Regions from separate parts of the Marinagarivorans sp. genome, predicted to be linked through region 2. Evidence: predicted binding sites of a transcription regulator. Region 2 holds the regulator's gene; each other region holds the start of a gene.
What was found. The regulator FNR, encoded in region 2, switches genes on or off when oxygen is low (the NO sensors DNR and NnrR bind a similar motif). The targets are predictions, from matches to a motif close to TTGATNNNNATCAA.
Positions count from the first base shown of each region.

Region 1: a site for FNR is predicted at 1,962-1,975, ahead of AC3A8L_RS07950 (periplasmic nitrate reductase, NapE protein). Genes of this name have one in related genera too.
Region 3: a site for FNR is predicted at 2,707-2,720, ahead of AC3A8L_RS10340 (GbsR/MarR family transcriptional regulator). Genes of this name have one in related genera too.

Region 1 is NZ_CEXWTU010000050.1:6,426-10,721, forward strand. It holds gene napA (nitrate reductase catalytic subunit NapA) at 1-1,371, opposite strand, end outside; gene AC3A8L_RS07945 (chaperone NapD) at 1,368-1,646, opposite strand; gene AC3A8L_RS07950 (periplasmic nitrate reductase, NapE protein) at 1,658-1,903, opposite strand; gene AC3A8L_RS07955 (PAS domain S-box protein) at 2,167-4,296, opposite strand, start outside.
Region 2 is NZ_CEXWTU010000003.1:11,416-15,711, forward strand. It holds gene AC3A8L_RS00705 (hypothetical protein) at 1-1,580, shown strand, start outside; gene fnr (fumarate/nitrate reduction transcriptional regulator Fnr) at 1,625-2,356, opposite strand; gene AC3A8L_RS00715 (hypothetical protein) at 3,360-4,100, shown strand.
Region 3 is NZ_CEXWTU010000077.1:4,392-8,687, forward strand. It holds gene AC3A8L_RS10335 (hybrid sensor histidine kinase/response regulator) at 1-2,673, shown strand, start outside; gene AC3A8L_RS10340 (GbsR/MarR family transcriptional regulator) at 2,792-3,328, shown strand; gene AC3A8L_RS10345 (cytochrome ubiquinol oxidase subunit I) at 3,361-4,296, shown strand, end outside.

The sequences.
Region 1 (4,296 bases), on a different contig from region 2:
ATTAATAGTGCCTGCAGGTAGGTTCCAAATTTTCTCAGCTGTTTTACGATGCTCTTCTTTAGCAACAAGCAGATCGGCCGGTAAACGATGAGCAAAGGTACCCACTTCACGCGCTGTGCCGCACGCTGAAGGCTGCCCCGTTAAACTAAAAGGACTGTTGCCAGGCGTTGAAATTTTTCCGGTTAGCAAATGCAGATTATAAATTAGATTATTCATCCAGGCGCCACGGGTATGCTGGTTAACACCCATAGTCCATAACGACATCACCTTGATTTTTGGGTCCGCATAGAGCTTCGCCATTTTAATCAAGGCATCTTCACTAACACCACTGATTTCACTGGCTTTCTCTACCGTGTAATCGGCAACAAATTTAGCATAGGCATCGAAATCGATCGATTCAGAATCGTTTGGGTTATTCGCATTCTTGGCGATCTTTTCACGCTCATCCTCAGGCCTTAAACCATAGCCAATATCAGTAACGCCTTTACGAAAATTAGTATGTTTATTAACAAAATCCCAATTTACTTTTTTATTTTGAATAATGTAATTCGCAATATAATTTGCAATCGCCAAATCTGTATTGGGGTTAAAAATAACGGGAATATCGGCCAAGTCAAAACTGCGGTGCTCATAGGTGGACATCACGCAGACCTGCGTGCCCGGCGTACTTAAACGGCGATCGGCTATACGCGTCCACAATATGGGGTGCATTTCTGCCATATTAGACCCCCAAAGTACAAAAGCATCGGCATGCTCAAAGTCGTCGTAGCACCCCATAGGCTCATCAATGCCAAAGGTTCGCATAAAACCCGCAACAGCACTGGCCATACAATGGCGCGCATTAGGCTCTAAGTTGTTGGAACGAAAACCGGCCTTCATCAGCTTAACGCCAGCATAGCCTTCCCATACGGTCCACTGACCAGAACCAAACATACCAATTCCGTCGGGGCCTTTTTCGTTCAGCGTGTGTTTGAATTTTTCTGCCATAACGGTAAAAGCAGTATTCCAACTCACTTCAGTAAAATCACCATTTTTGTCGTACTTGCCGTCGCGCATACGAAGCAAAGGCATAGTCAGGCGATCTTTGCCGTACATGACTTTCGATAAGAAATAACCTTTCACACAATTTAAACCACGATTCACCGGCGATTTAATATCCCCATGAGTAGCCACCACTTGACCGGCTTTCGTCGCAACGTTCACACTGCACCCTGTACCACAAAATCGGCAAGGAGCCTTAGACCACGTTAAACGCGTATCGTCTAAAGCCGTAATCATGTTGCTAGCATCCGAGGGTAAAATAATACCTGCCGCAGCGCATGCGGTAGCCGTCGCTTGCTGCCTTACAAATTCTCGACGAGAAATACTCATAGTGTTTTCTCATAAAGGGGTTGATTGAGTTCAACGATTGACTCGTTGTGGTGATAAACCATCGTTGCAGAAATAACACCTTCAATCGATTTCAAGGCATCAATCTTCGCTTCTGTATCCCGTAAGGTAGCGGCCTCTAGTACAACGATGAGCTTCCCCTGTAATGGATCGCTCGCTGAAACAGAGGCGTTTCCTAATAAACTAATGTAATTACTAACCACAGGTAACGCGGAATTTACGACCTGCACAATAACGCTGCTAATATGTAACATCATCAAATAGCGCCTTAATGACCAAAAGTAATTTGCGACAACCAAATCGCTAAGCCGTAGGACCCAACAATGGCAATAGCCAGCAACGGGAATAAAAACACACAAATAAAGACGATCATTTTTAACTCATCTTTCTTACTGATAGGAGCACCCGACATCATCCATCTCCACGTTAAGCTATTAAGGCCTAAACATAGTGTTGCATTATTAAATTTAAGCTGAGAAAAACCAAGAAAACCGAAGCCTAGCCGTGACAACATCAATTAACAGTCATCAAGATAGACTACTACTATTAACCGCAAAGGAGGCCCTACGAATTTGACTTACATCAATGATTTTCACGTTATATTTATGGAATACAATTTTTTGCGGTAGCCACATGAGATATGAACACACAGAATGTTGTATTCACGTGAGGTAATGAAAGGGTTCTGCTTTCTCAACTAAGCACATATCGCGGTCTAAGGGCCGCTGAGCAATAGTCGCTATAAAACTAGGTTTACAGCCATAGTATTGACTGCTTTTAAGACGGCTCTTCAGTACTCGATAATGGCAGTGAAAAATAGAAGGTACTTCCAGAATCCTTTTCTGATTCCAACCACAGGCGACCTTTATGCTGCATTACAACCTTCTGTACAATACTCAAACCTATACCGCTGCCGCCGCCATACTCCGCATTACTGTGCAAGCGCTTAAAAACTTCAAAAATCCTTTCTTGATACTCGGGGGCAATTCCAATGCCATTATCAATGACATAAAAAACAACTTCGTCGTCTAACTCATCACACCCCAAAGTAATTCGGCGATCCAGCCCTTCGCTATATTTCATCGCATTTGAAATAAGATTTCTGAACACCTCTTTTATTCGGACGTTGTCACAGAAGACAACAGGCATTGGGGTAGCGTAGCTAACAGCAACATTCAGCTCATCTAGTCGCGGCGATAACGACTCCAATACTTGTGTAATAAGATCGTCAATATCAACTTCTTTAAATGCAAGCTCTGTACGACCTAAACGAGAATAATTTAGCAAATCACTAATTAGGCGTTCCATATGCCCGGTTAAACGCGTAATACTCTGTAGCATCGCTTTGCCATCGCCATCCAATTCTTGACTGTAGTCTTCCTGCAAAAAAGTGGCGTAATTTGAAATCCCTCGTAAAGGTTCTTTTAAATCATGGCTCGCGATATGGGCAAAATCATCAAGCTCTTTATTGGAGCGTTTGAGTGCTTCTGTTTTTTCAGTATTGTCACGCTGCAATAATGTTTCTTCTGTGGAATTCCAAAGCACACCTCGAGCTCTCACGATTTTTCCATGCTCGTTCGAAAAATACCGGTACTTGCCCGTAACCCAAATAACCTCACCAGATAATTTAATTAAGCGGCAACAAAAATCAGTCACCTCAAGGTGGCGACGCGCATGTTCATCAACCATTCGGACATCGGCAATATCATGAGGGTGAATAACATCATCAATATCTTCCGGGCGCTCAGAAAAGGCACCTTCAGGCATATCAAGAATATTGTATAAGGTTGTGGACCACACCAAACGATTATCAGAGGCTTTCCACTCCCAACTCCCCAAACCAGAAGCATCCAAACCTAAGGCAATTAATTCATTGCGGCGTGCCAAACGATCTTCATACTCTAAACGTGTGTGAATATCACTAAAAACCACAACAGCGCCAAGGTTACAGTCGTCATCCGACATCAAAGGGGTACACACAAAATCTACCGGGACCGTCGTACCATCCTTACGCGTAAACAGTGCGTTGGGGCAGCGTGTTACCTGCCCCAATGAACACGCCTTAGTAATGGGGTCGTCATCGCCGTTATCCGAGTTGAAAATTACTTCACGAAAATTGACATTTCGAATATTGGTGGCATCGTAAGCCAGTAACTCACACGCGGCCAAATTAGCGTAAGTTACGCAGCCCATAGGATCGATACCGCAGACACCCTCCCCCAAATTAGCCATCAACAAACGTAACTGATTCTCGCTATCACGTACCGATTTTTGAGCACTGACCCGATCAGAGATATCGGCAATTAAAACTAAATAACGATAATCCCCTTCCCAAAGTATCTGCTTGAAAGTCACTTCAACCGGAACCCACTGTTTATCCAAACTGCATACCTTGGCAACAACGACAATCGGACGGCTTTTCTGCCCACCGAGATCTAACAATTTTTTCACTGAAGATAAATCGCAATCCGGTAAAACATCGTTTACTGTTGTCACTCTAATATCGATAGGCATCAAGCCTTGAGCGCTACTATTGGCGTATACAATAAAACCCTTCGTATCAACAACAACCAGTGACATCGGCAACGACTCTACAAGACTGTCTAATGTCTCATTTTGTCGACGCCGGTCTGTAATATCCTCTGATATACCTAAAATATAACGTGGCTTAGAATCACTGTCCCGAATAACCGTTTTACGTGTAAACAACCATCGTATTCCCGAAGGTGTATTAATACTTTCCTCGCCAACCTCTAGAGGCCCCTCATGATCAAGCACCTTAGTGTCAGTGACGGTACGCTTTAATGCGGCCTCTTCATCAAATAAATCATAGGCCGTTTTCCCCTCATAATGACTACGCTGAACACCCAGCACACGCTCCACATGACGATTAACCCTGACATATTT
Region 2 (4,296 bases):
ATGCTGTGTGCGACTTATGTCAGTTGCTTCAGGCGAATATTGATCTTTTTGACGATACTTCATTGGGTGGTGATATTGAGATAAAAGCACCGATAGGAACTCCAGCAACGGTTAATGTTGAAGGTGATGTTAGTGCACTTAATATTGCGTTAATTGGTGTGACTTATCTGAATGCGACTGGGGATGTCACGCTAGGGAGCGCGGTGCCTTTGGAGGAGGTTTTCACTAACGGTAATTTGTTGCTAGATGGCGCGGCTAATGTCAACAAAGCTTCGGCGCTGGGAACGGTTACATTAAAAAATGCGGGAACAGCTGAGCTTGTGTATGCCAATAGCGATTTATCCTTAGCTGGCGGCAGGGTTGGCGTCGCCAATACGCTAGGTTCTGCGGATTTAATCCAATGGGCATTCTATGGCTCAATCCTCGCGCAAGGGGATGTTGATGTTTCTGCTCCCGTAGACAAAGTCCAAACCCGGGGAGATGTTATTTTACGTGTGTGGGCCGATGCTAGAGATATTAAAACGGAGAAAACACTAACCTGCCCAGATACTAGCTGGAATTTACATGATTCACTGGTGGCTAAAGTGGCATTAATCAATTGTCCTGGGCTATCAGCCGAAGTGGTGGAGGGGGGGGAGGTTAATGTTCCCTTGATGGAGGAGTTGGAGCCCTTTACTCGCGTTAAGCCCCAGATTGACGTTTGGACGGTGAAGTCTGAAGCCAATTATGTCTTCGAATACATCAGTGGAAATATTCGTGTCACGGTCAAAAATATAAACACAATAGCTGACGGCACTTACTATGTTGGTTCTTATCCTCATGATGGCTTGCGTGATCACCGAGATTATTTGTGTGATGCGATTAATGGTGCTGGACAATGCACTTCGCCTACCGCTAGAACTAAAACGATATGCCAGGGGTATTCAACATCGAATAGTTGTTTTAGCTATGATCAGCCTTCGAAAACATGGACGATTGAGGGGAAAAATATAGTGCCAGGTGTTGTGTGGTTTGATGGTAATTTAAATTTATCAAATGGTGAGTACTACAATACTTTTGCTGCTACAGGAAATATCGTGACATCGGGTGCGATGAAAAATTATGCCCCCAATTTTATTGGCTACAACGCGACCTGTGCTCTGGCGTATCCACTTTCCCCTTCAACTGATTTTGCGAACCTTTATCCAGAGCAATTGTGCGATCAAGATTTAAGTGTTATGCGTTATTCTCCATTAACAAACATTGTACTGATGGCCGGCGGGAATGATCCATTTGCTGGAGGAGTATACAAGGGTGGCAATATTACGTTGGCTGCTGCTAATGAATTGTTCGGCACAGTGTTGGCAGGTAATAATCTTGTGACTGGTGGTGATACAATTGTGCATGGATATGTGTCTGCGGCCGCGAATGCAATTGGAGTTGGTGCAAATAACTTGGCGGGGAAAACAACGATTGACCTTGATAATTTGCCGGCCACATATCGGCCGGATGAGGTGCCAGACTTTGATGGTGGCTCATGCTCAAGCGCTTGTATGCCACCGTCAGAGGGAGCTGAGGTTTTGTGGACCCGGTACTTGTGATAACACCAAGGCGGCATTAATAAATGCCGCCTTGGCTTTTCGTGTCACTCCTTGTTTTTGTTGCCACCTACTTTTCGCTTTAATTCATCGATATCTAAAATAATGACATGCTTTTTATCGAGTGCGATTAGTCCGCTTTTGTGAAAGCGCCCCAAGACACGGCTTACGGTTTCAATCGTGAGGCCAAGATAGTTGCCGATGTCGGAGCGCGCCATGGGCAAATAAAATTCAACTGCGGATAACCCCCGTTGGCTGTTACGTTGTGAAATGCTTAAAAGTAAGAACGCCAGTTTTTCATCTGCACTATTTTTACTTAATAAGCCAATAAGTTCTTGGTCACTAGCAATTTCCTTCCCCATTATTTGGAAAAAACGACGTTGTAAGTTAGGGATTTTAACGCTCAAATCTTCTAATTGATGAAAAGGTATTTCGCAAACCGAGCTTGTTTCTAGTGCGATAGCCATATTGCTGTGAGTGCTTGTTGCGATACCGTCCATGCCTAATATTTCGCCAGGTAAATAAAAACCGGTGACTTGCTCTTCTCCATCGGTAGAGACAGTAACGGTTTTAAATGAACCGGAGCGTACAGCAAAAACAGACTTAAAAGCATCGCCAGCAAAATAGAGCTTGTCGGACTTGTGAAGGGGGCGGCCACGTTGAACAATGTCATCAAGTTGATTGATGTCATTGCGTAGAAGGCTAATAGGTAAGCAAAGATCCCCTAAACGACATTCTCCGCAGTTGACTGGTGAACCGGTATTGCAGTGTGCTTTCATCGCTATCTCTTATCTGAACTTGGAATCCATTTGCCACGCATTTTACAAGGCTTAGTAAGTAGACAAAAGGTGTGATTGAAAACTTTGCGCAATAACAGTCTAAATACCGTTTGGTTCGGGATGATTGCACCAAAGGTGTAGCCTATTAGGGGTAGCAGTAGGCTGTCGAAACAATCTCTTTTGGGCCAAATCAGTATCCCGAAAATGACTGTGTGGCCATTTTATGGGCCGCTCAAGCCATCTACGACTTTGTGCTCCTGCCAAAGTCTATCCCTACGCATCCATACTAGGGCCAGGGCTATCGCTCTATGATCGCAGCAAGTTCTAGTGTTTTATTGGCTTTATCGCCGACGTTGTGAAAATCGCCTATAAAACAAAGGGGCTAAACGAAAAGGGGCCGAATAACAGGAATTGAATACTTTTTGAACTCAATGCTTTGCAGCCCTTATGGAGAGCACCTTAACTAGTAATAACGGCAGGAAATACATAGAGCGATAGCCCTGATACTAGGGCTGGGTGCTATACAAGCGCTCCCGGCGCTTCAATGCCAAAAAAATAACCCCGCAGCCATATTTCAAGCTCATTTTCTGGCGATTTAGTCATGATGAAAAGCGAAAATTGAAATTTCGACAATAACAGCATCCAAATGCTAGAAATTACTCATCTTAGGTAAAGTCAATATTTCGACGGCCTAGGGTAGCGGTCTTGGATTAGAGGTTAATTTTTGTGGTTGCGTAAGATGTATCCATATCAATAAATACTGCTTTTTGGGATTCTTTCCCCTAGGTGCTCTTGAATTAGCGAGGGAGCCATTATTCGTTTCGGTGAGAATTCGCTCCCACAAGAAAATAAATTATTTTTTGTGACGCAGCTCAAGATAATGACTTTAAGTCAAGAATTTGTCACCCCAATCAACGCATCCATTGATTGGGGTGGAGGGCCGGGTTATTGTCATTAGTGAGCACGTAACGTGTTCACTAATGACACATTAAAGGACAATTTTATGAACTTCCGAACCCTCAAAGCTTGTGGCTTAAGTGCTGCGCTAATGTTGGCTGGATCAGCATCGTTTGCTGAAAGCCTAAACCAAGCTGCTCTCCTTCCTAGCGGTGATACCTTTCAATTTGGTTTCGCCTCTATCCCGAATATTCGGGTTAGTAATGCACCTGCTGATACTGACTATAATCGCAGTGCAATGCTCCATGATGGGTCTACTTATCGCTTATATTTCTTTAAAGAAGGTAGTCAGGATACCATCTATCAATTTGGCTTTAATGGCAGCACCTATCAATATGGGCATAATTCGATTGCGCAATTACGTATCACGAACAAGCCCGTAGATGCTAACCCGGAAGATTTTTCGATGCTACATGATGGTTCTGTATATCGTTTATATATGCTGAGTTATGACCAAACTACAGTCTATCAATTCGGTTGGAATGGCTCTACCTACCAGTATGGGCATCGGTCAATCCCTGCAATTCCTATTGCCGGCACACCTTCTGATGCTGATAAGTCTCGCTGGGCAATGCTTCATGATGGTCAAAACTATCGCTTATATTTTGCCAAGCAAGGTGTTTCAGATAAGATTTACCCGTTTGCATGGAATGGCAGTTCGTATGAGTTTGGTTTCGATTCGCCTAGCATTATCGATTTAGACTCAGTTCCGACAAATAGTAATACTGATACTATGAATATGTTACACGACGGGTCGCGCTCTCGATTCTATTACATGGCCCCATAAGACATTACTGATATTTAGTGTGTGCGACATAAGCTTTAGAGTCTAAGGGCTAGGTTTGAGGGGGCAATACTTCATCCGCTAATGCTATGTCGCCACTTACCATCGTTGCTCAATGAGTTACATGCCCCGGCATGCGACCCTTTAAGCGCCTCGATAAGAAAGTCGAACTATTCATCTAATTGGCCAAGCTATTATT
Region 3 (4,296 bases), on a different contig from region 2:
TCGCTTACCGATGGAGGTGTATTATCCGTTGAGGAAGATGAGCGCGGAAACTTATGGATAGGCACAAGCTTTGGATTATCGTATTTTAATCGCAGTACCGAAAAAATGACGCGTTTTTTCCATGACGATAACAACATCCACACGCCTTCAGGTAATACCACACTGAGCTTAGCCCTCGCTGCCGATCAGCAGCTGTGGATGGGCAGCTGGTCACAAGGCCTTAGCCGCTTCAACTTAAACACTCAAACTTTCGAACACTTCCAATATCAGCCATCCGTAGACGGCACTTTACTGGGTGTAGAACCTTGGCGATTATTAATTGATAGCCAACACAAGTTATGGGTGGCCACCGAGCTTGGCCTCAACCTTTTTAACCCCAAAGACGCTACCTTTACTCACTTCCAACCCGTCGACAAAAATACAGGCAAAAAGAGTAATTTATATAGTCGTGATATCTATGAAGATAAGCGCGGTGACTTTTGGATTGCCTCGGATAGAGGCTTGTTTTTATTTGATCGCGAAACCTATCGTTTCCGACAATTTCAGCACAACGCAAGCGACCCAACCTCAATCAGTGCCGGCTTTGTTAAGTCGATCTATGAAGATAACAAGCATAACTTATGGATTGGAACCCACGGTGGCGGGTTAAATTTACTGGATCGCAAGACAGAAACGTTTATTCAAATCGGCAAGAACACAGACCTCGAAAAGTTAATTATTTCCGGGATCACTCAAGACCGCCAAGGTTTTCTATGGCTAAATACCCTACAAGGTTTGTATCAATTCAACCCAACAACACACGCATTCACTCAATTCACTAAGCGCAACGGCTTAATCAGCAACGTTTATAATCGCAACGCCATTACAACTCTAGCAAACGGTGATGTTTTTTCGGGTAGCACCGGCGGTTTCACATTAATTACACCCTCAAAAATTGAAAAAAACCTAGTCCCCCCTCGTACAGTTATCACCGAGTTTAGTATTTTTAATAAACCTATCACCTCAAAAGAAAATAACTCACCACTTAAAAAAAGCATCACTCATACAAAAATTATTACTTTAGATCACAAAAAATCCGTTTTTTCCTTTCAGTTTTCGTCTCTTAGCTATCAGCTTACAGATCAAAATACCTACCAATATATTTTGGAGGGTTTTGACAAGCATTGGAATGACGTAGGCCATCGCCGAACAGCAACTTACACCAACCTAGATTCCGGCCACTACTTTTTCAAGGTGAAGTCAGCCAACCATGATGGCATATGGTCTAACGAACCTGCCGAAATAGAAATCATCATACTTCCCCCGCTCTGGTTAAGTTGGTGGGCCTATAGCCTCTATTCGTTATTAGCCTTACTGTTGATTTCTTTTATATTCTATTTTCAATCGCGCAAGGTTCAGCTACAACATGAAAAAACACTAAATACAAAGCTTTTAAAATTGGATAAGTTTAAAGACGCCTTTTTAGCCAGCACATCCCACGAATTACGAACCCCGCTAAACGGTATTATTGGCATCGCCGAAAATTTAATGGATACAAAACAAGACCAACTTGACCAAGATGTTCTTCACAAATTATCCATGATCATAAACAGCGGAAAGCGCCTTGCCAGCTTGGTTAACGACATCCTTGATTATTCAAAAATTAGCGTGCAAGAGCTTAAAGTTCAAATTAAACCCGTTTCAACACATGCCGTCATGATACTTGTCGATGCGTTATTGCGCCCCTTAGCCGAGGAAAAAGGTCTTTTATTGATTAATGATTTCGACGAGAACTCACGTTACGCTATGGCTGACGAAGATCGCCTGCAACAAATATTAATCAACCTAATCGGCAATGCCATTAAATACACGACAACAGGCTGCATTAACATTAATCTAAGCCGTAACGATAATGTCATTTGTTTTGTTATACGCGACAGCGGCATCGGCATTCCTGAAGACCAAATTGACCATATTTTTGAAGTTTTCCACCAAGTAGACCAAGATGGCGAGCAATACTATTCAGGTACGGGATTAGGCCTAGCGATTGCCAAGCAGTTGATTGAACTTCAAGGCGGCCAAATTACTGTAACCTCGTCACCGAATGAAGGCTCAACCTTTTCATTTACGCTGCCAGCCGCTAGCCAGCCGCGCCACCTAGCCACACCATCATCGCCTCAACAACCGCCACCCCAACAAAAAAACCTACAACCCCAAGCACAACCCTCGACTAATTTCGCAATTACAAACAGCAGCCTTAGCCCACCGCCCTCGACACTGGAATGCCTACACAGCAACCCCGAAGAAAAAATCATACTCATCGTCGATGATGATGCCATCAATCGCATTGTCTTAAATGGCATTTTGAAACTACATCGCTACACGGTTGTAGAGGCTTCGTCAGGACAAGAAGCATTAGATTACCTTGAGCAAGGCCATCACGCAGACATGGCGATAACTGATGTCATGATGCCCGGAATGAATGGCTATGAGCTGTGCCGTAAACTGCGAATTAAGTATTCAGTTAATCAGCTTCCCATTATTTTCCTGTCTGCCAATATCACCGACGACGACTTGATCAAAGCGTATAACGTCGGCGCCAATAACTTTTTAACTAAGCCTATATCCAAGCACGCTTTGCTACCTCAAGTAGCTAACCTACTGATGCTCACCGAAAACAATTCGCCCATTTAAATCCCGCCCTAACCTCACACCGTAAATTAAGTCTTGACGCGCATCAAATAAGGTTTAGAATTTTCAGTAATTTCTGAAAATTCAGAACAACCAATACAGCCCCCAGGTAACACTTGCCATGAAGCTCCCTCACGATAGCCAAACCTTCATCATGCATTGCGGCGAAATGGGCAGCCGGTGGGGCTTTAATCGCACTGTTGGCCAAATTTGTGCTCTTCTGGTCATCACGGAAGAGCCTCTTAATGCTGACCAAATCGCTGAAGCCCTAAGTATTAGCCGTGGCAATGTCAGTATGGGCCTAAAAGAGCTGCAATCTTGGCGATTGATTCAACTAAGCCATAAACCCGGCGACCGCAAAGAGTACTTCACCGCCAATGGCAGTATTTGGGATATGGGACAAACCATTTTTGAAGAGCGACGCAAACGCGAAATAGACCCCACCCTCTCACTTTTGCGATCGCAGTTACTCTCCCACGAAGGTGAAAGCAACTACAGCATCGAGCGCCAACAAGAGATTCACGACCTGCTAGAACTACTGACCACATGGGCCACTGCACTCGGCGGCATGAAGCCAGACACGTTGAAATCACTGATGAAGTTGGGCTCAGGTGTCACCAAAGTTTTGGAATTAAAAAGTAAGTTAAAAGGTAAGTAATAAAAAGCCTATTGAGGCTTAAGGGGTTAATCATGTTAGACGTACTGATTTTATCCCGCATTCAATTTGCGGCCAATATCAGTTTCCATATTCTGTTTCCCACTATCACCATCGCACTGTGCTGGTTTCTACTGTACTTTAAAATACGCCAACACATTACACCTCATCCGGTATGGCAACGGGCTTATCGTTTTTGGGTTAAAATTTTCGCGCTCACGTTTGCCATGGGCGTTGTTAGCGGCATTACCATGTCATTTCAGTTTGGCACTAACTGGCCTGGCTTTATGGAAACCGTGGGCAATGTTGCTGGCCCCCTTCTGGGCTACGAAGTACTCACGGCTTTTTTTCTAGAGGCCACTTTTTTAGGCATTATGTTATTTGGTCAAGGTCGCGTTTCGCCCCGCACGCATACCTTAGCTACAGTCATTGTCGCCATTGGCACAACGCTTTCGGCGTTCTGGATTTTAGCGTTAAACTCTTGGATGCACACCCCCACAGGCTTTGAGATGCGTGACGGCGTTGCCTTTCCCGTAAGCTGGCTAGAAATTATCTTTAACCCGTCATTCCCCTTCCGAATGATTCACGTATTGATTGCATCGGGCTTAACCGCCGCTTTTTTAATTGCGGGAATTTCAGCGTATCGAATATTGAAAGGTGACACCAAAAAAACACCTCAACAATCCTTAAAAATCGCCATCATTGTGGCAGCAATTTTAGCCCCAATGCAGGCGCTTGTTGGCGACCTTCATGGTTTAAATACCTTTGAATACCAACCACAAAAAGTGGCCGCGATGGAAGGTGTTTGGGAAACCGAAAAAGGCGCGCCCATGCTGCTATTTGCCATCCCTAATGAAAAGGAACGCCGCAATGACTTTGCCATCGGCATTCCCAACCTTGCCAGCCTAATCCTCACCCATAGCGCTGAGGGCGAAATAAAAGGACTTAATGAATTTAAAGGCGAGCACCCT